Regions from separate parts of the Halomonas sp. TP35 genome, predicted to be linked through region 1. Evidence: predicted binding sites of a transcription regulator. Region 1 holds the regulator's gene; the other holds the start of a gene.
What was found. The regulator LexA, encoded in region 1, represses DNA repair genes until DNA is damaged. The targets are predictions, from matches to a motif close to TACTGTNTANNTANACAGTA.

Region 1 (12,016 bases):
GCGCCTACCTTTATGGCGATGGACCTGATGGGCGCCCTTGATGTGGCGATGCTTAGCGTTATTTTTGCGTTCCTGTTTGTTGATCTGTTCGATACATCTGGCACGCTGGTAGGGGTTGCTCATCGGGGTAACCTACTCGACAAGGATGGCAAACTGCCTCGTATCGGGCGCGCCATGATGGCCGATAGCACAGCATCCATGGCAGGCGCGGCACTCGGTACCTCAACCACCACGAGCTATATCGAATCAACGGCGGGTATTGCATCGGGTGGGCGAACAGGCCTAACAGCCGTCGTGGTCGGTGTACTGTTTTTAATCAGTCTTTTCTTTGCGCCGTTAGCAGGCTCTATCCCGGCTTACGCCACTGCCGGTGCGCTGCTGTACGTTGCGGTACTCATGGCGGGCAGTTTATCCCATGCGAACTGGGAAGACCCAACCGATGCTGCTCCGGTATTAATTGCAGCATTGGCAATGCCGCTGACGTTTTCAATTGCTGACGGTATTGCATTGGGCTTTATTAGCTTTGTAGGAATTAAAACGCTTTCAGGCCGGTTTAGCGACCTGAATCCTGCTGTCGTGATTCTGGCCTTGCTGTTTGCAGCGAAGTTTCTATTCCTGGGTTAATTACCCAGGCTATTTATTATTAATCTATGAGAGACGCGATGAGCATCTACGGTGACTACATTAAGTCGGTTATTCGCACCGTTCCTGATTGGCCCGAGCAGGGAGTGAATTTTCGTGACATTACTCCCTTGCTACAAAACAGTGCGGCGTTTCGCAAGCTGATCGACAGTTTCGTGCATCGCTATCAGGAAATGAACCTGGATGCCATCGCCGCGATTGATGCGCGTGGTTTCATTATCGGTGCGCCGCTCGCCTATGAGCTAGGTTGTAGCTTTGTGCCCGTACGAAAAAAAGGCAAACTGCCTTTTAAAACGGTCAGTGAAACCTACAAGCTGGAATACGGCCATTCGGAAGTTGAGCTGCACTCTGACGCATTCCAGAAAGATGACCGGATACTGCTGATGGATGACCTGATTGCCACCGGCGGCACTATGCTGGCCGCTGCAAATCTTATTCAGCGCTGTGGTGGGCATGTCGTAGAAACCGCCACCATTATTGACCTACCCGAGTTGGGCGGTTCTCAGAAAATTCGCGATGCTGGCTTCAGCGTATTCGCGGTATGTTCTTTCAACGAAGACGAGTAACGCCTCTCATGAGCAGCGAACGCTATCACCAACACTTCATTATTTCCTGGGACCAGCTGCACCGAGATGTGCGTCAGCTTTGCCACCAAATGATGGAGCGGGACTTCAAGGGTATTGTGGCGATTACCCGTGGCGGGTTAATCCCGGCGGCACTTATTGCACGTGAGCTTAACGTACGCCTGATTGATACGATCTGTATTAAAAGCTATGACCATATGGACCAGGGCGGTCTGAATATCATGAAGGGCGTTGACCATGATGGCGAAGGCTGGCTGTTGGTCGATGATCTGGTGGATACCGGTAAAACCGCGCGTGCGGTACGTGAAATGATGCCTAAAGCGCATTTTGTCACTATCTATGCCAAGCCAGAAGGGCGCCCTTTGGTTGACCAATATCTCACTGAAGTGGCCCAGCAGTGCTGGATTCAATTCCCTTGGGATATGGGAGTTGCCTATGTTGAGCCTCTCGTTGATCAAGTTAAAAGGACTTATGACTAATCCATTAACGAACGACTGGGGCCGGTGGCTCGGTGATGAATTTCAAGCCGACTATATGAAGGCGTTGAAACAGTTCTTGGCTCAGGAAAAAGCGGCTAAAAAGGTTATTTACCCTCACTCTTCTGATTGGTTTCGTGCGTTTGAACTGACGCCATTGGAAGAAGTGAAAGTCGTTATTCTAGGTCAGGACCCGTACCACGGCCCCCGTCAAGCGCATGGGTTAAGCTTTTCTGTTCAGCCGGGGGTGAAAATCCCCCCGTCGCTTGCCAATATTTATAAAGAACTGGCAAGCGATGTGGGCGTTAAACCGGTGCCGCATGGCAGCCTGGTTAGCTGGGCCAAACAAGGCGTTTTGCTGTTAAACACGGCGTTAACCGTTGAGCAAGGCAATGCCGCGTCGCACCGCGGCAAAGGTTGGGAGCCGTTTACCGATCGAGCAATCGAAACGGTAAGCCAGCATGCTCCGCCGTGCGTGTTTTTGTTATGGGGTAGTCATGCGCGCCAGAAAAAAGCGTTGATTGATCAGCGGCGCCATTTAGTGCTGGAGTCGCCCCATCCTTCGCCGCTGTCTGCCCATCGTGGCTTTTTTGGCAATCACCAGTTTTCTCAAGCGAACCAGTTCCTGCTGGGGCAAGGACGTTCGCCCGTTGAATGGCAACTGCCCGAAAGCGCTTAACCTGATGGACAGATGCAGGTAGAATGCGCGCAATTTTGTATGCCTGAAGATGCGGCCTGAGTCGTTATCCTGATATCACACTGCAGTGAGGAAGCCCCATGAGTGTCTACGCCATTAACCATCCGCTTGTTCAACATAAGCTGGGACTGATGCGCGAAGTTGATTTGAGCACCAAGAGCTTTCGTGAACTGGCAGGTGAAGTGGCCAAGCTCTTGACTTACGAGGCCACGAAAGGCCTGGAGCTTGAGGATCACGAAATTCAAGGTTGGAATGGCGAGCCTATCGCCACGCGCCGACTTAAAGGTAAAAAAGTAACGGTTGTACCCATTCTACGGGCTGGTTTAGGCATGCTGGAAGGCGTTACGGATTTGATTCCCAGTGCGCGCGTCAGCGTTGTCGGCCTGTATCGCGATGAAGAAACGCTGCAGCCTGTGCCGTATTTTGCGAAATTCGCCAACGATATTGAAGAGCGCATGGCGCTGGTGATTGACCCGATGTTGGCAACCGGTGGTTCCATGATCGCCACACTGGACATGCTGCGTGAGCGGGGCTGTGAGCATATGAAAATCATTGTTCTTGTCGCTGCTCCCGAAGGCATCAAGCGTGTGCAGGATGCTTACCCAGACGTGGAAATTTATACGGCCTCGGTAGACGATCGACTCGATGAGAATAGTTATATCGTGCCGGGATTGGGAGATGCCGGCGATAAGATATTTGGAACGCGTTAAGCGTTTTGCCTAACGGTGCCCCTTACGCTTCGCGTTGGGGGCATTTTTTTGCCTTTTCGATATAAATTGATTCCTGGGAGTTGAGTGATGAGTAATGCTGGCAGCCGGTCCGAGTCTTGGCCGAAGGTACTGCTGACCGGAGCACAAATGCTGTTTGTCGCATTTGGCGCGTTGGTGCTGGTTCCGCTGTTAACGGGCCTGGATCCAAGTGTTGCACTTTTTACTGCCGGTGCGGGGACGCTAATATTTCATGCGGTTACTAAGCAGTCGGTGCCGGTGTTTTTGGCGTCCTCGTTTGCGTTTATCGCGCCTATCCAGGGGTCTATTGCCAGTTTTGGTGTTTCCGCGACGCTTGGCGGTTTAATGGTAGCCGGTCTTGTGTATGTCGTTATTTCCCAGATCATACGCGTACGTGGTATCGGTTGGTTAAATCGTTTGTTACCGGCGGTGGTGGTTGGCCCGGTCATCATGGTGATTGGCCTCGCGTTAGCGCCGGTGGCCGTTAGCATGGCAACCGGGGAAACCAGCGACAATATCAGCTATGGTCAAGCGATCTTTTTATCCATGGCCAGCCTGCTGGTGACGCTGGTATTAGCGGTATTTGGGCGTGGCCTGCTGCGCTTGATTCCCATTATGGGGGGTATTGTTACCGGTTATGCACTCTCCCTGGTGATGGGGGTTGTCGATTTTACACCGGTACATGAAGCGGCCTGGCTTGGAATACCCAATTTTACCGCGCCTAGCTTTCATTGGGCGGCTATTTTATTCATGATTCCTGTGGCAATTGCGCCTGCGGTTGAGCATATCGGAGATATGGTGGCGATTGGTTCGGTAACGCGTAAAAATTATCTCGAAAAACCGGGCCTGCACCGTACATTGCTGGGTGATGGTTTGGCGACCATGGTGGCAGCACTGTTTGGCGGCCCACCCAACACGACGTATTCCGAAGTAACCGGTGCCGTAACACTGACGCGGGCGTTTAACCCTGTTTATATGATTGTCGCGGCGATCATCGCCATTCTGCTGGCCTTTATTTCCAAGCTGGGCGCACTGTTGCAAACGATTCCAGGTCCGGTAATGGGCGGCATTATGACGCTGCTGTTTGGCTCGATTGCTGTCGTCGGAATGAATACGCTAGTACGTGCGGGTCAGTCGCTAACTGCGCCACGCAATCTGGTGGTGGTGTCGTTGATTTTAGTGTTTGGTATTGGCGGCATGCAATTTGGGGGAGGTCAGTTTACCCTGCAGGGCGTAAGCTTGGCGGCTCTCGTAGGAATCGTATTGAATTGGCTATTGCCTCGTGAGCGCGAAGGGGAGTAACAGCTCCCTCGTCCTTATCAGGATTCATTACCAGGGAAGGAGACATGTATATGGTAAGTAATGTAGCCACTGCATTTCCCGTACTCGGCGTTGTCGCTTGGAGTGGAACGGGAAAAACGACGCTACTAACGCAGTTGCTGCCACGGTTGCGCCAGGCAGGGCTAAAGGTAGCTGTCATAAAGCATGCCCATCACAGCTTTGAAGTGGATAAACCCGGTAAAGATAGCTATGAGCTGCGTAGCGCCGGGGCGGCACCGATGCTGGTCGCCTCACGGGAACGTTTTGCGCTGATGCAGGAAACGCCGGGGCAGGATGAGCCAGACCTGGCAGCGTTGCTGGCGATGATGGCTTACCATGAGCCAGACCTTGTTATCGTCGAAGGATTCAAAGCATGGCCCATTCCCAAACTTGTGCTGTATCGTAAGGGAATTGGAGAGCCGTCTATTCTTCATGATGCGACGATTCAGGCGGTGGCACTTGATGACCAACCACCGGTTGAGCTTGACCCCCGGATTACCCTGCTAAACCTTAATGATATCGATGCAATTACTCACTGGGTGCGTACGTGGGCGAGCACTCAACCCAATGGCACATTTTTAAAACATAGGTGATAAACATGCAGCTAACCCACCTCAATACGCGTGGTGAAGCTAATATGGTCGATGTGGGTGATAAGCACGAAACACGTCGTGAGGCCGTCGCCTCGGGGCGGATTTTAATGCAGCCAGAAACGCTGAAGCTGCTAAGTGATGGCGAGTTACCCAAGGGCGATGTCATTGCAACGGCCCGTATTGCCGGTATTCAGGCCGCGAAGCGTACCCATGAATTGATTCCCTTATGTCATTCGTTGGCGCTTTCCAAAGTCTCCATTGAATTTGATATCGACCCTGCGCAGGGCTGTGTCCACGTGACGGCACTGTGTCGATTAAATGGGCGTACGGGTGTTGAGATGGAGGCGCTTACCGCGGTGTCGGTCGCGTGTTTAACGCTCTACGATATGTGTAAAGCCGTCGATAAGGATATGTGTATCGACGCTGTTCAGCTTGAAAGCAAACGCGGCGGCGTACGTGGTGATTATCAGCGCAGTGCTCGCCCGCAAGCCCCCATTGTGACGGGAGAAGGGACGGCAGGCGAAGTGACACTAGGCGAACGCTGCGCCTCGCCCTGTGTTCGGGTGAAGTTTTTAGCCGAGCTGCGTGAACGTGTCGGTGTGAGTGATACGGTGCTTGACTTGGACCAGGTGCCGAGCCGTGATATTGCGGGTTTGAAGGCTGCGCTGAGCCAGCGTGATACGCGATTTAGCGTGCTCACCGACCAGCGGACGCTGTGTGCGATTAACCAGGTGATGGCTAACGATAGCGCACGGATTACAGACGAGGATGAAGTCGCCTTTTTTCCACCCGTGACAGGGGGTTAATTGATGAATATCCAGGTCCGAATCCAGTCAGCGCCTTTTTCATTAGGCGATGGCTATGCATCTACGCTCACTCAGCGAACCGATATTGGCGCGGTTGTCAGTTTTACAGGGTTGGTTCGGGACTTTAACGAGTCGCCTGATGTCACCGGACTTACCCTGGAACACTACCCCGGCATGACAGAGCGTACGCTGGAGCAGATAGGTGAACAGGCGTGGCAGCGCTGGGCGCTCCAAGCGGTTTATATTGTTCATCGGGTGGGCTACCTGGCGCCGGGTGATCCCATCGTTAGGGTGCTGGTGGCGAGCGCTCACCGGCGCGAAGCATTTGAAGCGTGTGACTTTATTATGGATTTTTTAAAAACCCAAGCGCCGTTCTGGAAAAAGGAGCATTCCACACAGGGTGAGTATTGGGTGAAAGAACGCGCTACCGATTGGCAAGATGCCGAGCGCTGGGCATAAGACGATTACAGTACCCGCCTAGCGAGTGTGCTGCGTTCTAAAGGATGCGGTTACGCCTCGTTTCGTTTATAGAGGCGCTTCCGCGGCCATTATTTGTAAGTGAACCTCGGGCATGTGCTGCATGTGGTCCGCCAACCAATGAATCAAGCGTGGCTGTAGCGCAAAGCGCAAATCAGCCAGCGTATCCGCTTTAATCTCCTCCAACTGATTGTCCAGCCATTCGCTAAAGCTATCTTCATCGAGTGGGCTGGCGTTGCTGCTATCCAGCATCAAGCGACCGATGCGCCACCATCCTGTATCGCTGGCCGCAACAGGCAAGGCGAGAAATAAACTGCCTCGACGCGTCGTGGTTTTGGTGGCATCCAGGCCTGGATGCGGCACAACGCTATTCTGATTAACGATACAGGGCGGTTGAGGGTGGCGGGCTTCGCAGCGCAGTCCCAAGTGGTCCATAACGATCATGTCGCCATTAACGGGTGCTAAAGGTGCGCTGATGCCCAAGGAGTCTGCAATCGCTTGGTGGGCCTGCTGATGGCGCGCCTCGCCGTGCACGGGGATCAAATATTTGGGTCTGATCCACTGGTAGAATTTGACGAGTTCTTCTTGCGAAGGGTGGCCGGTGGCGTGCAGCTCAGGATGATTAACCTCATCAAAGATCGTGACCCCAAGTTGGACCAAACGTTTTTTGAGCTGATCAATGGGGCGTTCATTGCCGGGGATAGCTTTGGCAGAGAAAATGACGTTATCGCCAGGCTCAAGGTCAATAAACGGATGGCGCCCTTGAGCAAGTCGTTGCAGTGCTGCACGAGGTTCACCCTGGCTACCTGTGGCGATAATCACCACTTCATCGGGGGGCAAATAGCCCAAATCATGAGGGGGGACAAGCGCTGGAAAGTCATCCATGTAGCCAAGCCCGCGTGCAATGCTCACCATGCGCTCCATGGATCGTCCCATCAAACTGACCCGACGGCCGCATTGATGAGCCGCCCGGCCAATGGCTAATACGCGTGCCAGGTTGCTTGCAAAGCAGGAGACCACGACGCGGCCCTTGCATTCATTCAGTGTTTTAGAGAGCGCTTTAGCCACATCGCCTTCACTGCTGGAGTGGCCAGGCAGAGGGGCATTGGTTGAATCACCTACTACTAAATCAATCGGGGCAAGCGCTCGAAATTGCGCCGCGTTGATGGGCGTGCCAATCAGCGGCTCTGGGTCCAGCTTCCAATCCCCTGTGTGCATTATGCGGTAGTCGCCCATCACAATGACCAGTGCGCAGCTTTCAGGGATCGAATGGGTAACCGGCAAATAGCGCACCGAAAAGGGCGCCGTTTCCATTGCTTCGCCCGGCTCGATAATCTTAATCGCGGCGCTACTTAGTTGGTGTTCAGCGAATTTTGCGCGTAAGAGGCCTGCCGCAAGTGGGGTGGCATAGATAGGGCAGTTCCACTTGGGCCATAGCCAAGCAACCGCGCCAATGTGATCTTCATGGCCATGCGTTATAAATAACGCTTGGGGTGTTATGCCCAGCGTCTCGGCGGTGCCCAGGTTAGGTACCTGAAGGGGCGAGTTAGGCAAATCCTGGCGAATCATCATGCCGCAGTCGACCGCGATCCAGTGATCGTCGTATCCATACAGCGTTAGATTCATGCCAATTTCACCACACCCACCCAGCGGTAGTAGGCGCAGGGGAGGGCGGCGGCGAGGGCGAAGTTGAACGCGTGGTGGATGCATCGGTTATGAAAAGCCTAAAAAGTAATGTCTTAACTATACGGGAAGGCAGGGGCGGCTAACAATGACCCCCGACATTAGATAACGGTGCTTCGTTAACGGGGTTCCGGTACACTAGGCGGCCGTTATTTACGACGTTGCTATTTAGCCGCTATTTGCTGCGCCATTACGCTAAGTCACTCGTATTTCGTAGTTCGTCAAGAGTACTTCACATGTCTCATTATTATCGTTTAGTCGTTTCCTGCCCCGATCAGGTGGGTATTGTTGCCCGTGTGTCTGGTTTTATTGCTCAACAAGGCGGCTCTATCACTGAAGCCAGTCAGCATTCTGACTTGCAAACAGGCCGCTTTTTTATGCGTTATGAGATATTGGCCGATTCGCTTGGCATGTCCGTTGAAACATTACGCAGCGCCTTTGAGCCAATTGCTCAAGAGTTTTCCATGCAGTGGGCGCTGATGGATACCCAAAAGCGTCGGCGAGTCATACTCATGGTCTCTCGTGAGTCTCACTGCCTGGTGGATTTGCTTTACCGTTGGCAGGCAGGTGAGCTGGATTGCGACATAGCCGGTGTGATTTCTAATCACGAAGACATGCGTTCAATCGCTGAGTGGTACAGAATTCCTTATCACCATGTGCCGGTGGACCCGAATAATAAGGAAGCGTCGTTTGCTCAGGTGCAGGAGCTTATCGATAACGCGCGAGCGGACTGTATTGTATTGGCGCGCTACATGCAGATTCTGCCCCCGTCGTTGTGTGAGCGCTATGCTGGGCAGGTGATTAATATTCACCACAGCTTCTTGCCTTCATTTGCCGGTGCCAAACCGTATCATCAGGCCTATGAGCGCGGTGTAAAACTGATTGGCGCGACGTGTCACTACGTGACGGAGGAGTTGGATGCAGGGCCGATTATTGAGCAGGATATTCATCGCGTGAGTCATTGCCATACGCCAACCGACCTGGTTCGCTTTGGACGCGATGTAGAAAAAGCCGTACTGGCGCGAGGCCTGCGCTGGCATCTGGAGGACCGCGTTTTGATCCACGGCAATAAGACGGTGGTCTTTAGCTAAGCGTTTTAAAAACTGTTGAAGCTGAATCAGTAACAAAACAAGGGGGTGGTCATGAAAAGGGCCACCCCCTTGATGCTTTTAAAATCCGATTTTACGCAAACGGATTATTAGCCCAGCGCTTGGCCATTACCGCCACGGATGACGCCTACACCTACGCCTTCAATATCCAGTGATTGGGTTCGCAGGTCGATTTCAATCGGTGCAAAATCAGCGTTTTCTGCAATCAACATTACCTGATGCCCTTGGCGTTGAAAGCGTTTTACGGTTACTTCATCTTCCAGCCGCGCAACGACGATTTGCCCGTCACGTACACGATCAGTGCGGTGCACCGCTAGTAAATCGCCTTCCAGGATACCCACATCCTTCATGGATAAACCGCGTACCCGCAGGAGATAGTCGGCTTTAGGGGTGAAATATTCCGCGGGTAGCGGGCAGTAACGGTCAATATGCTCCGCTGCAAGGATCGGGCTGCCAGCGGCAACTTCACCAATAACCGGCAAGCCCATCGGCGGAAGATCATTGTTGTTGGCCGCAGCGGTGGCGGGTAATTCGCTAACGTCCTGCGCTTCCTGGTTGGGGAGGCGAATTCCCCGCGACGTATTGCGAATAATCCGGATCACGCCTTTACGCTCAAGAGCACGTAAATGCTCTTCAGCGGCATTGGGGGACTTAAAGCCCAAGGCCTTGGCAATTTCGGCGCGGGTGGGAGGGTAGCCGAATTCACCCATGGTTTTTACTATAAAATCAAAAACATGTTGCTGACGTGCTGTGAGTGGCCGCGACATACCAAACTCCATAAACAATAAAAGACAGTCGGTATCTGTCTGCTTGATCAGTATGTGTTTAAGTATACAGTATGTTGCTCTATCCAGTACATGGTTAAAAAAGCAGCTTGTTAAAACACTGACTGTCACCGGTAAGACGTTTGAATTAACGCTAATGCGCAGGGTAACCAAATAAAAAATCGGCTAATAAGGGTGATTGAGCCTGATTAAGATATGACTTACTATTCTGTCATGTTTTAAACACTCGTTTCTTCGGAGGCCATAATGGCACAATCTGACACGGTGTCGCGCATCCTGGATACCGCTGAGGTGCTGTTTGCAGAGCGTGGCTTTGCTGAAACGTCACTGCGTAACATCACCAGTAAAGCGCGGGTAAACCTGGCGGCCGTTAATTATCATTTTGGTTCCAAGAAAGCCCTCATCCAAGCCGTATTCTCACGCTATCTAGACCCGTTTACTCAGCGTTTTCATGGTGCGCTCGATGAGCTTGAAGCCCGCTATGTCGATAGCCCCATCCCCCTGGAAGAGCTGCTTGAAACAATGGCCACCACGGTGCTAGCGGTGCCTGCTGAACGCAATAGTTTGAAAGTCTTTATGCGCTTATTGGGGTTAGCCTATAGTCAAGCGCAAGGGCATTTACGGCGCCATATTCAAGAGCAATATGGGGATGTGTTTACCCGTTTTACCGGGCTTGTGCGTAAGGCGACCCCTGATTTACCCGATGCCGAGCGTTTTTGGCGGCTGCACTTTATGTTGGGTACGGTCATATTCACCTTGTCAGGGCTGGATGCGCTACGTGATATCGCCTCCAAGGACTATCAGGAGCAGGTGACTGTGCGTGATTTAGTGCGGCGCCTGCGTCCTGTGGTCGTTGCCGCCATGAATGCTCCACTGCCGCAAGAGGTTGAAGGAGCGCAGCATGCGAACGCCCCTGTTAGCTGAGTTGCCACCTAAAAAAGACGGCTGGATCGAAATTGATACCAGCGCACAAATCCTGCGCTGGTGGCAGGGTCAAACACCAGGCTTTGAGTGCGCTATCTCTACTGGACGCGCTGGCGTTGGCCAGCAAGATGGAAGCGGCCAAACACCGCATGGCTGGCACTATGTTCGCGCGGCAATTGGCCACGAACAGCCGGTCAATGCCGTATTTAGAGGCAGGCGTTTTACCGGTGAAATTTTCTCAAGTGACTTGGCCGACGCTCATCCGACACGTGACTGGATTTTGACGCGAATTTTATGGCTTTGTGGGTTAGAGCGAGGATTTAACCGCGCAGGTTCCGTCGACTCTCAGCGCCGCTATATTTATGTACACGGAACGCCGCCCGACCAACCGATGGGCAAACCTGCTTCACATGGCTGTGTTCGTATGCGCAATGAGGACCTGCTTTATATCTTTGAGCGCGCCGTGCCTGGAACGCCTGTTTGGCTACATGGCAGCCGTCCGTAGTGGCCTTATGCAGAGGCTTTTTTGACTCTGTGCGTTGATCGTCTAAAATCATCGGCCCTTTTGTTGGATCCCTGCTAATGACTCAACCTATTGGCCCGGTCATGCTCGACCTGGAAGGGCCTGAATTATCCAATGCTGAAAAGCGCTTGCTGCTTGAACCCGCTGTCGGTGGCGTGATTTTGTTTGCCCGTAATGTGGAAGACGCCTACCAGGTGCGCAAGCTGTGTAGCGATATAAGGCGCATACGGGGCGATCTTTTATTGGCGGTTGACCAAGAGGGTGGCCGCGTACAGCGTATCAAACAAGGGCTTACCCGCTTACCAGCCATGGCCCGGATTGGCGAGCGTTATGCCCAAGACCCGGAAGAAGGCCGCTCTCTCGCCATAGACGCAGGTTGGTTGCTTGGCATGGAAATGGCCGCATGTGGGCTGGATATCAGCTTTGCGCCAGTGCTTGATGTGGATAGCGGGATTTCTAGCGTCATTGGCGACCGTAGTTTCAGTGGTGACCCAGAGCACGTTGCTCAATTAGGCGCCGCTTTTGTTGAGGGCTTGCATCAGGCGGGCATGGCCGCTGTGGGTAAGCACTTCCCTGGCCACGGCGGCGTAGCCGCGGATTCCCATGTCGCACTGCCCATTGATGAGCGTTCAATGGAGGCAATTAAACAACGCGACCTTGTCCCCTTTG
Region 2 (12,016 bases), on a different contig from region 1:
GACAAACGACTTGAACCCAACAAGACGAATAGAGGTTAAGCGCATGCCAATCCTACAAAGAATTTATTTATAAACATGAGGGGGTATTCAAAATACACGATTAATAACGACCTCGGCAGCGGTGTGTTGACTCAGGGCTTCACTACTCATCAGCGGCGGCCATTGTGGACTCATCGGCCAAGCGTTCCTGGGCCACGCGAACACCTTCACGTAGCGACGCAGCCGTGTTGGGGTCTTCCACCGTTGCCAGCGCCCGGCGCCAGCAACCTATGGCGCGGTTAAAGTCGCCGTTATCGTACGCGTGAATACCCAATAAGCCTAACACCGTTGGCTGCCGTGGGTCCTGAGCCAGCGTTTCATCCACCAAGCGCTGCACAGCCGGGGTCATCTCGCGCCCTGCCATAAAGAAGCGAATTTGCGCAAGCTGGGCGAGCAGTGCAGGGAGACGGCCTTCCAGCGCGATGAGTCGTTCCAGCGCATCAATGGCTTTATCTTCCTGGCCGGTATCGCGATACAACGGAAACAGCGAGGCCCATACGTTGGCATTGCCGGGCTGAAGCGTTGCCTGCTCTTCCATACGACGAATATACGTGTCTGGAGTAGCGCCGGGGTCGTTGAGTAATTCCTGCTGAACGCCATACAGGGCAAGGTCGCCCTCGGCGCCCTCTTCCAGGTACCAAAAAAGGCTAATGGCCACCACACTCAAGGCAATCAACGGCACAGCTAAACGCCCGGCAAGGGCCGGTTTTAGCGGTCGTATGGCCAGCGTGGCGGTATCTTCCAGAAGGCTACGTTCAAGTTCCAGCGTTCCTTCTTCAAACTGCGCGGTACTAGCATCGCCACGCGCATGAGCTGCCTGTAACGAGGCAAGCCGACGCTGAAAAATGGCCACGTTCTGCTCGGCAGAAGTGTCGTTGGCTTCATATGCACGTTGCTGGTCATAAAGCGCATGCGCCTTACGCAGCGGGGAAAGTAGCAAGACAATCGCTGGCAACATGACAATCGCCATGGCGACCCATAAAAGCGTCATGATGATCTCCTGCGCTGAATCAGCGCATCCAGCCGAGCGCGCTCTTCAACACTTAGCGCCTTGGCAGACGCATGGCGCCGTGCACGTACTATGAGCAACACGATCAAAACACCCACGACGCCTAACCCGATAGGCAGCCCCCACAGGAGATAGGTGCGGCTCTCCAGGCGCGGATTATAGAGAATATAGTCGCCAAAGCGCTCAACCATGTGGTTGATCACTTCGCTATCGGAGCGCCCATCGTGCAGCATTTGATACACGCGTTCCCGCATATCGGCGGAGATAGGTGAGTTCGAATCGTTGATGGCCTGGTTTTCACACAGCGGGCAGCGCATGGAAGCGGTTAATGCGTGATAACGCTGTGCCAGCACCGGGTCGTCAAACTCACGCAGCTCGATTCCCTCCGCCACAACACTTGCCGATAACAGCAGCAGGAAGAGCACGGCCAGGGTACGTATTAACGCCATTTGGCTACCTCCGGCAAAATACGCTCGGCCACATCCTGAGGAGAGATATCGCCTTTATGGTGATAGCGAATAATCCCGTCGGCATCGACCAGAAACGTTTCAGGCGCGCCATAAACGCCAAGGTCAAAGCCCAAACGGCCGTCAGGATCAAAGATATTCACTTCAAACGGGTCGCCAAACTCGTTTAAAAAGTGCACTCCCTTCTCGCGGGTATCGCGATAGTTCACCCCGACCATACGAATACCCTGGTCGGCCAATGCCAAAAGCTGGGGCATTTCCTGCTTGCAGGCCGGGCACCATTCGCCCCACACGTTAACCAGCGAGACCTCCCCATGGAGCAGCGTTTGATCGACCAGGCTGCCTTCATCATGCAGCGTGGTGGCCTCAAATGTCGGGAACTCACGTGCCATCAGCGCAGAGTCCCGGGCTGACGGATCATGCTGCAAACGCTGATATAAAAACAGCGCCACCAGAAGAAAACCCAGCGGTAGCAGTAACAGCCATAGTCGACGGCTCATAGCACGGCTTCCTGCGTTTTGGGCGAGCGGGCCACGTCGGCACGGTCGGCCGTTCTGGTTCGGCGATAGCGCTTATCCACTATCGCCAGTATGCCGCCTAACGCCATCAACAAACCGCCCAACCAAAGCCAGCGTACAAAAGGCTTATATTGAATGCGCATGGCCCAGCTGCCATCCTCCAAATCTTCACCCATGGCAACGTAAATATCCCGAAACAGGCCGGGGCGTAGCGCGACTTGGGTCATGGGCATACCCGTTGCCAGATAAAAGCGCTTCTCAGGGCGCATAATAAAACCACGCCCTGATTCGATATTGCGCACCTGAATGACGGCCGTATCGGCCATAAAGTTGGCGCCTCGGCGGCTTTTAAGCTCCCTCAACGTGAACTGATAGCCCGCGACGTCAAGCTCGGTACCCGGCGCCATACGCACCGTGCGCTCAGTGGCATAGTTGGACACCACGGCCACACCAATAATCGTCACTGCAATTCCCACATGCCCGAGCACCATGCCCCAATACGCCAGTGAAAGCTTGCGCAAACCCGCCAAGCGGCTGGAGCCGTGGCGGGTTTTGTCCCACATGTCCTTCCCAATAGGCAGCACTATCCACAGCGCAGCCACAATACCCAATGAGGCCCACAGGTTCCATTCACCGGTGTATATCAGCGGCAACACCATACCCAGCACCAGCGCAGCGACGCCAGCAAGCCACAGCTTACGGCGCAGTTCACTGGCCGGCATGCTCTTCCAGCGAGCGACCGGACCAAGCCCCATAAAGAGACACATCACAACCGTCAGCGGTACAAAAAGCGCATTAAAGTACGGCGGACCCACGCTGATTTTACCCAGGTTGAGCGAGTCTAAAATCAGCGGGTAGAGCGTGCCCAGCAAAATCGTCACGGTCATGATGACCAATAGAATATTGTTGATAAGCAGCAGCGAATCTCGTGATAGCCAGCTGAAGCTCACGTGATGACTCACTCGAGGCGCACGCAGCGCAAATATCAGTAGAGAAAGCGTCACAGTGATCGTCAGCAGCACCAGAATAAACAAGCCGCGTGAGGGGTCATTGGCAAACGCGTGCACCGAGGTAAGCACACCAGAACGCACCAGAAAGGTACCCAGCAGCGATAGCGAAAAGGTAAAAATGGCCAGCAGTACGGTCCAGCTTTTAAACGAGCCGCGCTTTTCGGTGACGGCCAGCGAGTGAATCAGTGCCGTGCCGGTCAGCCAGGGCAGCAACGAGGCGTTCTCTACCGGGTCCCAAAACCACCAGCCGCCCCAGCCAAGCTCGTAGTAAGCCCACCAGCTGCCCAGCGCGATCCCCACGGTTAAAAAGGCCCAGGCACTATTGGTCCAGGGGCGCGCCCAGCGCGTCCAGGCCGCATCCAACCGCCCGCCCAGCAGCGCGGCAATGGCGAAGGCAAACACCACGGAAAACCCGACATAGCCCATATAGAGCATCGGCGGGTGAACAATCAAGCCAATATCCTGAAGCAGCGGATTAAGGTCCGCACCATCGTGAGGTACGTTGGGCAAAAGCCGCTCGAAGGGATTGGACGTCAGCAGGATAAACAGTAAAAATCCCACGCTAATCAAGCCCATCACACCCTGTACCCGCGCTACCATGTCGCGAGGCAGGCCGCCTGAGAAGCGCGAAGCGGCATACCCCCAGCCCGCCAGCATCAGGCTCCACAACAGCACCGACCCTTCGTGGTTGCCCCACACCGCACTGAGCTTGTAGTACCAGGGCAACAGCGAGTTGGAATTGTTGGCGACGTTCGCCACGCTGAAGTCATCCAGCGCGTAGCTGGCGGTTAGACACACATAAGCCACCGCGATAAACAGAAACTGCCCCGTGGCCATGGGATGACCATATGCCATCCATAGCGGCCTTCGCGTGGCCGCCCCGGCTAACGGCATTACGCCCTGCAATACCGCCATTAACAGGGCAATAATTAACGCGAAATGCCCAAGCTCAGGGATCAATTTTACCAACATCGGCGCTCCAGCATGACACGGACTCTAGGGTATAGGACATTGGCTCAACCTATTCACGCTTGGCTGCTTCAACCGGTTGGTCCTGATAATCAGCAGGTGAGTAACCGGCATCCTCTAACGCTTGCGACACTTCGGGCGGCATGTAGTTTTCATCGTGGCGAGCCAGCACCTTGTCAGCTATAAACCGCCCGTCTGTAGAAAGTTTGCCTACCACTACCACACCCTGCCCTTCGCGAAACAGATCCGGCAGGATGCCGTTATAGGCCACCGCAAGCTCGTCCACGTAGTCGGTTACCAGGAACTCGACGTCCAGGCTTTGCGGGTCACGGACAACCGAACCCTCCTTTACCATGCCACCTGCACGGATTGCCCGCTCGATGGGCGCGTCCCCCAGGGCAATCTGCACCGGACTGTAGAACAGGTTGATATTAGCGCGCAGGGCGTAGAGCGTGAGGCCTACCGCCACGGCGGCTAGCGCCAGCGCGCCGAGAATGACCGCTAGCTTCTGGCGACGTTTAGGTGTCATCGGCATGTCTCGCTTGATGGGGTGGATGACGGTCACCACGCCGGGCACGGCGTTTTACAGCACTGGCCAATTGGCGGCGCTCAAAACGAGCATGAACGATGCAGGCAACCATCAAAAGTGCCGTGACGCCCCAGGCCGCCCACACGTAGGGGCCGTGTCCGCCCATGGCCAAGAACGCCCCAAACGATGTAAATGCCATTACTGCGCCTCCTTGATCAAATCCCTGACCCAGCGCTTATCAATTTCCCGACGCAGGATTTCACTACGCGTACGCATCAGTGTAAGAGCGATAAAAAAACAGTAGAAACCCAGCACCATGATCAGCAACGGCAGCCACATTTCCATGGGCATGAGGGGCCGCGACGTCAACGTAAAGGTCGCCGACTGGTGGAGCGTAAACCACCAGTCTACCGAGTACTTGATAATCGGAATATTGATGACCCCAACCATGGCCAGTACCGAAGCCGCTTTTGATCCACCCTCACGACGGGTAAAAGCGCTGCGCAGGGCGATCACACCCAGAAACAGAAACAACAGAATCAGCATGGAGGTCAGTCGGGCGTCCCACATCCACCAGGTGCCCCAGGTAGGTACACCCCACACCGCCCCGGAAAAAAGCGCCACGAACGTCATCACCGCCCCAAACGGCGCCATGACTGTCGCAGCCATATCCGCCACCTTGACCTTCCATACCATGAAAACCAAGCTCGCCGCCGCCATCGAAACAAACACCGACTGGGCAAGAAAGGCGGCAGGCACGTGGACATAAATGATCCTGAAGCTATCGCCCTGCCCCTGGTTCACCTCGGTGGGTGTAAAGGCTAATCCCCATACCGTACCGGTCGCAATGAGTATCAGGGAGACTGCCCAGCACCAGGGCTGCACCTTTGCGCTTATTGCATAAAACCATTTGGGCGAGCCCCATTTATGAATAAAGGTCCACATGGCGTGTTCTGTCCTCAACCGTTGATGCTGATGCGTAGCGAGGCGGCAATCGCCCAGGGAGCCAACAGTAGCGACGCGGCCAGCAGGGCTCCGAGCATGGCCAAGTGCGCCGCGACACCTTCACCAATGACGGCGGCCTGCACCGCCCCGACCCCAAAAATAAGCACCGGTATATACAGCGGCAGTATGATCAGCGACAACAGTACACCTCCCCGCGCGATACCGACTGTCAGCGCCGCACCAATCGCGCCAATCAGGCTCAAACTGGCGCTGCCCAACAAAAGCGAAAGCGCAAGCACCGCGTAGCTGCCTAGGGGCAGGGCCAGCGTCACGCCCAGAAGCGGTGCTACCAGTGCCAACGGCAGCCCGGTCAACAACCAGTGGGCAAGTACCTTGGCCAGACTAAGCGCTGCTAGCGGCTGAGGCGCGAGCAGCATCTGCTCAAGACTGCCGTCGTCATAATCGGTGCGAAACAGACTATCCAGTGATAAAAGCGCCGCCAGAAGCGCCGCTACCCATAAAAGGCCTGGCGCGATCAGCGCAAGCACGGCGCGGTCGGGTGAAATACCGATTGGGAACAGCGTTATCACCAGCGCGAAGAAGACCAGCGGATTGAGCAGCTCGCCGCGGCGTCTGAACATCAGTGTTACATCACGCTTCAGGGTAGCGGTAAAGGCCACCCACAGCCCGCCCGGCACCGGCGTTTCAAGTATTGTGGAGGTAGCCTTCTGCCCCTGCGTCATCGTCTACCCCAGTTGAATACAGCGAGCGGCGGGCGAAACATCCAGCGCGTGGTGAGTGGTTACCAGAACGCTCCCCCCGGATTGAGCATGAGCTGCAAGCTGCGCTTCAAGCGCGGCTACGCCTTGGCGGTCAATAGCAGTAAACGGCTCGTCAAGCACCCAGAGCGGACGGCGCGTCAGCGTTAACCGGGCCAGCGCCACGCGGCGCTGCTGACCCGCCGAAAGCTGGCCGGCCAGTATGTCCTCAAAACCGCCAAGCCCCACCTTCTCCAAAGCGTTCAGGCGCTGCGATGTATTACCCGGCTCGCCGCTTAGCGCCTGGTACCAGGCCAGGTTTTCAAGCGGTGAAAGCCCAGCCTTGATGCCTGGCGAATGCCCCAGATACAGCAGGTTGGCCAGATAATGTTCACGCACCTTGCGAAGTGGCGCGCCGTTCCAGAAAAGCTCGCCTTGGTAATCACTCAGTTGACCTGCCAGCAGCTTTAACAGTGTGGTCTTGCCGCTGCCATTGGGGCCTTCAATTCGAACGATGTCACCGCTGCGAATCGTGAGATCGAGCCCTTCAAATAGCCAGCGCCCATCACGCTCGCAGGCTAGTTGTCGTGCTTGCAGGCACAGGCTCAAAGGTGTCTCCCAACAGGTTGATAGTTAGCCAAAACTCTACACGGAAAGCCGCGTTATCTCCAGCCAATCGCAGCGGCCGTGAGAATGCACCAAGCGTGCCGACGGGACCAGCATTTTGAATAGCCAAAGGCACTGGATAAAAACAGCACTACCACTGTATGCAAAAACAGCTGTATACTAAAACACTGTATGAAAAGACATGCCAACAACCTGCTGGCTTGCCACTACTAAACGCCTAGGGAAAGGGCGCTGCATTGGAGAATTTCCTATGAATATATCGATGTCAGCACCAACTCACGCCGGTTCTACCGTATTGAGCAGCGCGTCCTGCGCACCTAAAGGCATTCAATCGGCACGCGCCTTTAAAACAGCACCACGCAGAACGCGGCACAATACCTACGCCCTCAAAATACGCGGCAACCGAATGCGTGATTGCAACTTGTTTGATGGAGATGTCATTATTATTCGGCGTTTTCAATGCGATACCCACGAAGAAACCGCCGTCGCTCACATCAATCAGCAACCTGTTGCGTTGAAGCAGCTCTCGATCAGTCGCTTTGGCGTACATTTATGGCCTGCCGATACCCAAGCGCCGGATCTCTTTTTGCACAATCGCGATATTCAAGTGTTAGGAATGGTAATGGGTGTGGCGCAGGATAGTGCCAACGACCTTGCTGCCAATTCTTATGGCCTTATGGAGCACTGATTGCGTTATCAAGTTCCTGATTTAGCTGCCTCGCAGTGGCATACCGCCGAGATAGAGGTCGAAAAAAGCCAGTTTCTGGCGTGGCTATGCCATGCGCCAGATGTGGCCGCTTTTAGTGCACTTCTTGAAGCGGCAAGAGCTGCTCACCCCAATGCCAGCCATCACTGTACGGCTTATATTGCTGGGCCGCCCGGGGAGCAAACGCTGATTGGTTTTTCCGATGATGGCGAGCCTGGCGGCACGGCTGGCCGGCCAATGTATCAGGTACTTCAAGGCCGCCAAATGGGTGAAATCGGCGGTGTCGTGACGCGCTACTTCGGCGGCACCAAGCTAGGCACCGGCGGGCTGGCACGGGCTTACGCTCAAGCCATCAGCCATGCGTTGGAAACCTTACCGACGCGTGAAGTGATTGAGCGAGACGCCTACACGCTACGCCTTACCTTTGCCAGCGAGGCTATCGCCCGCGCCTGGTGCGACGAAAAGGCCATCCCCATTGAACACGTCAACTACGATGGCGAAGGTGTTCAGCTCACCATTGGCTGGCCCCGCGACCATACGTTCGACCTTTCCCCCTTGGAAAATCGCCTAAAGTGCACGCTGGACGTTACCCCGGTAAACGCACCCGCCCCCTAAACCAAAAACGGCTTACGGTGTAAACCGTAAGCCGTGCATGGGGCACTTCTGCTTCCCCGTCAATCCTGTCTATTTATCCCAAATATTTAATCATTACCCCGGCAGCCACGGCAGAACCAATTACCCCTGCCACGTTTGGCCCCATCGCATGCATCAACAAGAAGTTATGCGGATTGGATTCCAGACCGACCTTATTAGCCACGCGCGCCGCCATAGGCACAGCAGATACCCCGGCAGCACCTATCAGCGGATTAATCGGCATACGGCTCATTAGGTTCATCAGCTTGGCCATTAACACGCCGGCGGCGGTACCAATTCCGAAGGCCACGATACCCAGCCCCAGAATCCCGAGGGTTTCCACCGTCAAGAAGCTTTCCGCCATCAGCTTTGAGCCAACAGAAAGCCCTAGAACGATTGTCACGATGTTGATCAGCGCGTTCTGGGCGGTATCCGAAAGCCGCTCTACCACGCCGCATTCGCGCATCAAATTACCAAAGCAGAACATCCCCAGAAGCGGTGCTGCGTCGGGTAGAAACAGCGCGACCAGGATCAACAGCATGAGTGGAAAAATCACTTTTTCCAGCCTGGAGACGGGGCGCAGCTGCGTCATTTTTATCTGACGCTCTTTTTCAGTGGTTAACAGCCGCATAATAGGTGGCTGGATTAACGGCACCAGCGCCATGTACGCGTAGGCCGCCACCGCGATAGCACCCAATAGCTCTGGGGCAAGCACGCTGGACACATAGATAGACGTTGGCCCATCGGCGCCGCCGATAATCCCGATCGCTGCAGCCTGGTTTAGCGAGAAGTCCATGATGCCCATGGAGGTCAGCACAACAGCACCAAACAGCGTGGCGAAAATACCAAACTGGGCCGCAGCACCTAGAAACAGCGTACGAGGGTTGGCAAGCAGCGGGCCAAAGTCAGTCATAGCCCCCACGCCCATAAAGATCAACAGCGGCGCGATACCCGATGCAATGGCCACTGAATAGAAGTTATACAGCATGCCATTGCTGTAACCGACGCTTGTCGCAATATCCTTAGCGGCACGCAGCTGCTCTGGCGCTACCTCACCATGGGCAACTACTTTGAGCGTTTCACGCCACGCATCAATGCCTGCCAAAGGATCCAGCATTACGCCCAGCGCGGCACCAACCTGCTGAAGCACGGCAGGCTTGCCAACCTCAATAGCCTGATCCAGCGCTGAAATCGCAAGGCCAGCTTCGGGAATATTGGCAAGAATCCCCCCAAAACCAATCGGCACCAACAGCAACGGCTCAAATTTCTTATGGATCGCCAAATAGAGCAGCAGCAGCCCGACCCCGATCATGACCACCTGGCCAAGCCCAAGGTTATAAAGCCCCGAGCCCTCCCATAACGTGACTAGCTTATCCATTCCCGATGCCCTTAAAGCTCAATCAGTGCGTCGCCAACAGCTACGCTGTCGCCTTCACTAACATTGACTTTCGATACCGTGCCGGCACTGCTGGCGCGAATTTCGGTTTCCATTTTCATTGCTTCAAGAATGATGACCACGTCCCCATCCGCTACCTGGTCGCCAGGGCGCACATTCACCTTGAAGATATTGCCAGCAAGCGGTGCCTCTATGGTTTCACCACGGCTGGCCGCCACGGCGGGGCTCGCCGCTGGCGCAGCCGACTGCTCTTGCACCTGGCCAATATCCCCGCCTTCAGAAACCTCCACTACAAACGCTTTGCCATTGAGCTTTACGGTATAGGTTTCAGGGCCACGTGCCGTCTCTGGCGCGCTGTTTTGAGTAGCCAACGGGGGCTTGGCGGGCGCGCTACTAGTGGCTTGGGGCGCAGGTTCAAAGGCGTCAGCATTATCTCGGTTTTTAAGGAACTTCAGACCGATTTGTGGGAACAAGGCGTAGGTGAGGACATCATCTATTTCACGCCCGCCTTCTGCCAGGCGTACCTGCTCGGCTCCGGCTTTTTCTTTAAGCTCTGCTGCCAGCTTTTGCATCTCAGGTGCAAGGTTATCCGCCGGGCGGCAGGTAATCGGCTGACCACCTTCCAGCACGCGGGCCTGAAGCTCGGTGTTAAAGGGTGCGGGTGCCGCGCCGTATTCGCCTTTCAGCAGCGCCTGCACCTCTTTGGAAATGGACTTGTAACGCTCGCCCATCATCACGTTCATTACCGCTTGAGTACCGACGATTTGCGACGTGGGCGTCACCAGCGGAATAAATCCCAGGTCTTCACGCACGCGAGGAATTTCGCCAAGTACATCGTCCAGTTTGTCGCCCGCGCCCTGCTCTTTCAGCTGACTTTCCATATTGGTCAGCATACCGCCTGGCACCTGGGCCACCAGAATGCGCGAATCAATGCCGCGTAACGAACCTTCAAAAGCAGCGTACTTTTTACGTACTTCACGGAAATAGCCCGCGATGTCTTCCAATAGCTCAAGGTCCAGCCCGGTATCACGGTCGGTGTCCTTGAGCATCGCAACAACGGACTCTGTGGGGCTATGTCCATACGTCATCGACATGGACGAAATCGCGGTATCGACGTTATCGATACCGGCCTCTACTGCCTTAAGAATGGTGGAAGTGGAAAGTCCTGTCGTGGCATGGCAGTGCAGGTGAACAGGAATAGACAGATTTTTCTTCAGCCGCGTTACCAGCTCAAATGCGGTATAAGGCGTTAACAGCCCCGCCATATCCTTGATAGCCAGCGAGTCAGCGCCCATTTCGGCAATATTGGTCGCTAGATCGACCCAGCTATCCAGGGTATGTACCGGGCTTACCGTGTAGGAAATAGTGCCCTGCGCATGCCCACCCACCTGACGAACCGCTTTAATCGCGCGCTCCAGGTTGCGCGGGTCATTCATGGCGTCAAACACACGAAACACATCAACGCCGTTGGTTTTGGCCCGTTCGACAAACTTATCGACTACGTCATCCGCATAGTGGCGATAGCCCAACAGGTTTTGACCACGCAGTAGCATGGCTTGAGGCGTATTGGGCATCGCCTCTTTTAATGCCCGAATACGCTCCCATGGGTCTTCGCCTAAATAACGAATGCATGCATCAAAGGTGGCGCCACCCCAGGTCTCTAGCGACCAGTAGCCAACACGATCCAGCTTTTCAGCGATGGGCAGCATATCGTCCAGGCGCATGCGGGTCGCAAACAGTGATTGATGGGCATCACGCAGTACCACATCGGTAATTCCCAGCGGGCGTTTTGTCTCATTCATGGCAGTAGCTCACACGTTAAAATTATTGATATGTAGTAAAACTAACAAAATAAAGGCAAACAAGGGGATAGGCTGACTAAAAAATTACCGATTAGTGACGCCTTAATGAGCGGTAACGATGCACTGCAGCACTGATAACCGCAGTCACTTCCTCGTCCTCGCCACTCAACGCGGGAGAAGATGAAGGTTTTGCACCTGCTGACGTCGGCACAGGCGTCGGCTGAAAACGACCTAACAGTTTTGACATCAACGTAACGCTAATGACTAAAATAGTAAGAAAAACAAAAACAAAGCCCATCCCAAGCCCCATAATTGCGAGCCCCTCCTGGAGTAGTTCTGCATTCTGCATAATGTCTCTCTTGTTGTAGAGCATAAATTAACGCTTAAAGGGTTCTAAAAGCCCCTTGGCGCCGTCAAAGTAATACACTAACCTGCCACACCCAGCATAAAACGCAATCGCGCCATAGTGGAAGTCATGGTTGTTAATTTACTACAAAATGGAAAAATTGGCCTCGCCCCGATGGAGGGCGTTATCGACGCCCTCACTCGCGATTTATTAACGCGTGAGGCTGGCTTTGATTGGACCGTTACCGAATTTGTCCGCGTGG

Region 2: ACT3RU_RS12465 (LexA family protein) is a predicted target of LexA. The motif match lies at 7,006-7,025, and genes of this name have one in related genera.

Annotation. Positions count from the first base shown of each region.
Region 1 is NZ_JBQSUZ010000017.1:23,186-35,201, forward strand. It holds gene ACT3RU_RS15490 (NCS2 family permease) at 1-624, shown strand, start outside; gene ACT3RU_RS15495 (adenine phosphoribosyltransferase) at 663-1,208, shown strand; gene gpt (xanthine phosphoribosyltransferase) at 1,217-1,705, shown strand; gene ung (uracil-DNA glycosylase) at 1,698-2,381, shown strand; gene upp (uracil phosphoribosyltransferase) at 2,480-3,109, shown strand; gene ACT3RU_RS15515 (uracil-xanthine permease family protein) at 3,197-4,429, shown strand; gene mobB (molybdopterin-guanine dinucleotide biosynthesis protein B) at 4,480-5,040, shown strand; gene moaC (cyclic pyranopterin monophosphate synthase MoaC) at 5,046-5,846, shown strand; gene moaE (molybdopterin synthase catalytic subunit MoaE) at 5,850-6,305, shown strand; gene ACT3RU_RS15535 (ribonuclease J) at 6,372-7,949, opposite strand; gene purU (formyltetrahydrofolate deformylase) at 8,243-9,097, shown strand; gene lexA (transcriptional repressor LexA) at 9,205-9,882, opposite strand; gene ACT3RU_RS15550 (TetR/AcrR family transcriptional regulator) at 10,147-10,824, shown strand; gene ACT3RU_RS15555 (L,D-transpeptidase) at 10,802-11,329, shown strand; gene nagZ (beta-N-acetylhexosaminidase) at 11,407-12,016, shown strand, end outside.
Region 2 is NZ_JBQSUZ010000010.1:34,831-46,846, forward strand. It holds gene smc (chromosome segregation protein SMC) at 1-45, opposite strand, end outside; gene ccmI (c-type cytochrome biogenesis protein CcmI) at 143-1,030, opposite strand; gene ACT3RU_RS12425 (cytochrome c-type biogenesis protein) at 1,027-1,497, opposite strand; gene ACT3RU_RS12430 (DsbE family thiol:disulfide interchange protein) at 1,488-2,015, opposite strand; gene ACT3RU_RS12435 (heme lyase CcmF/NrfE family subunit) at 2,012-4,015, opposite strand; gene ccmE (cytochrome c maturation protein CcmE) at 4,065-4,541, opposite strand; gene ccmD (heme exporter protein CcmD) at 4,531-4,740, opposite strand; gene ACT3RU_RS12450 (heme ABC transporter permease) at 4,740-5,486, opposite strand; gene ccmB (heme exporter protein CcmB) at 5,501-6,229, opposite strand; gene ccmA (cytochrome c biogenesis heme-transporting ATPase CcmA) at 6,233-6,853, opposite strand; gene ACT3RU_RS12465 (LexA family protein) at 7,134-7,559, shown strand; gene ACT3RU_RS12470 (IMPACT family protein) at 7,560-8,192, shown strand; gene ACT3RU_RS12475 (sodium ion-translocating decarboxylase subunit beta) at 8,266-9,588, opposite strand; gene oadA (sodium-extruding oxaloacetate decarboxylase subunit alpha) at 9,600-11,408, opposite strand; gene ACT3RU_RS12485 (OadG family protein) at 11,500-11,757, opposite strand; gene ACT3RU_RS12490 (tRNA dihydrouridine synthase) at 11,884-12,016, shown strand, end outside.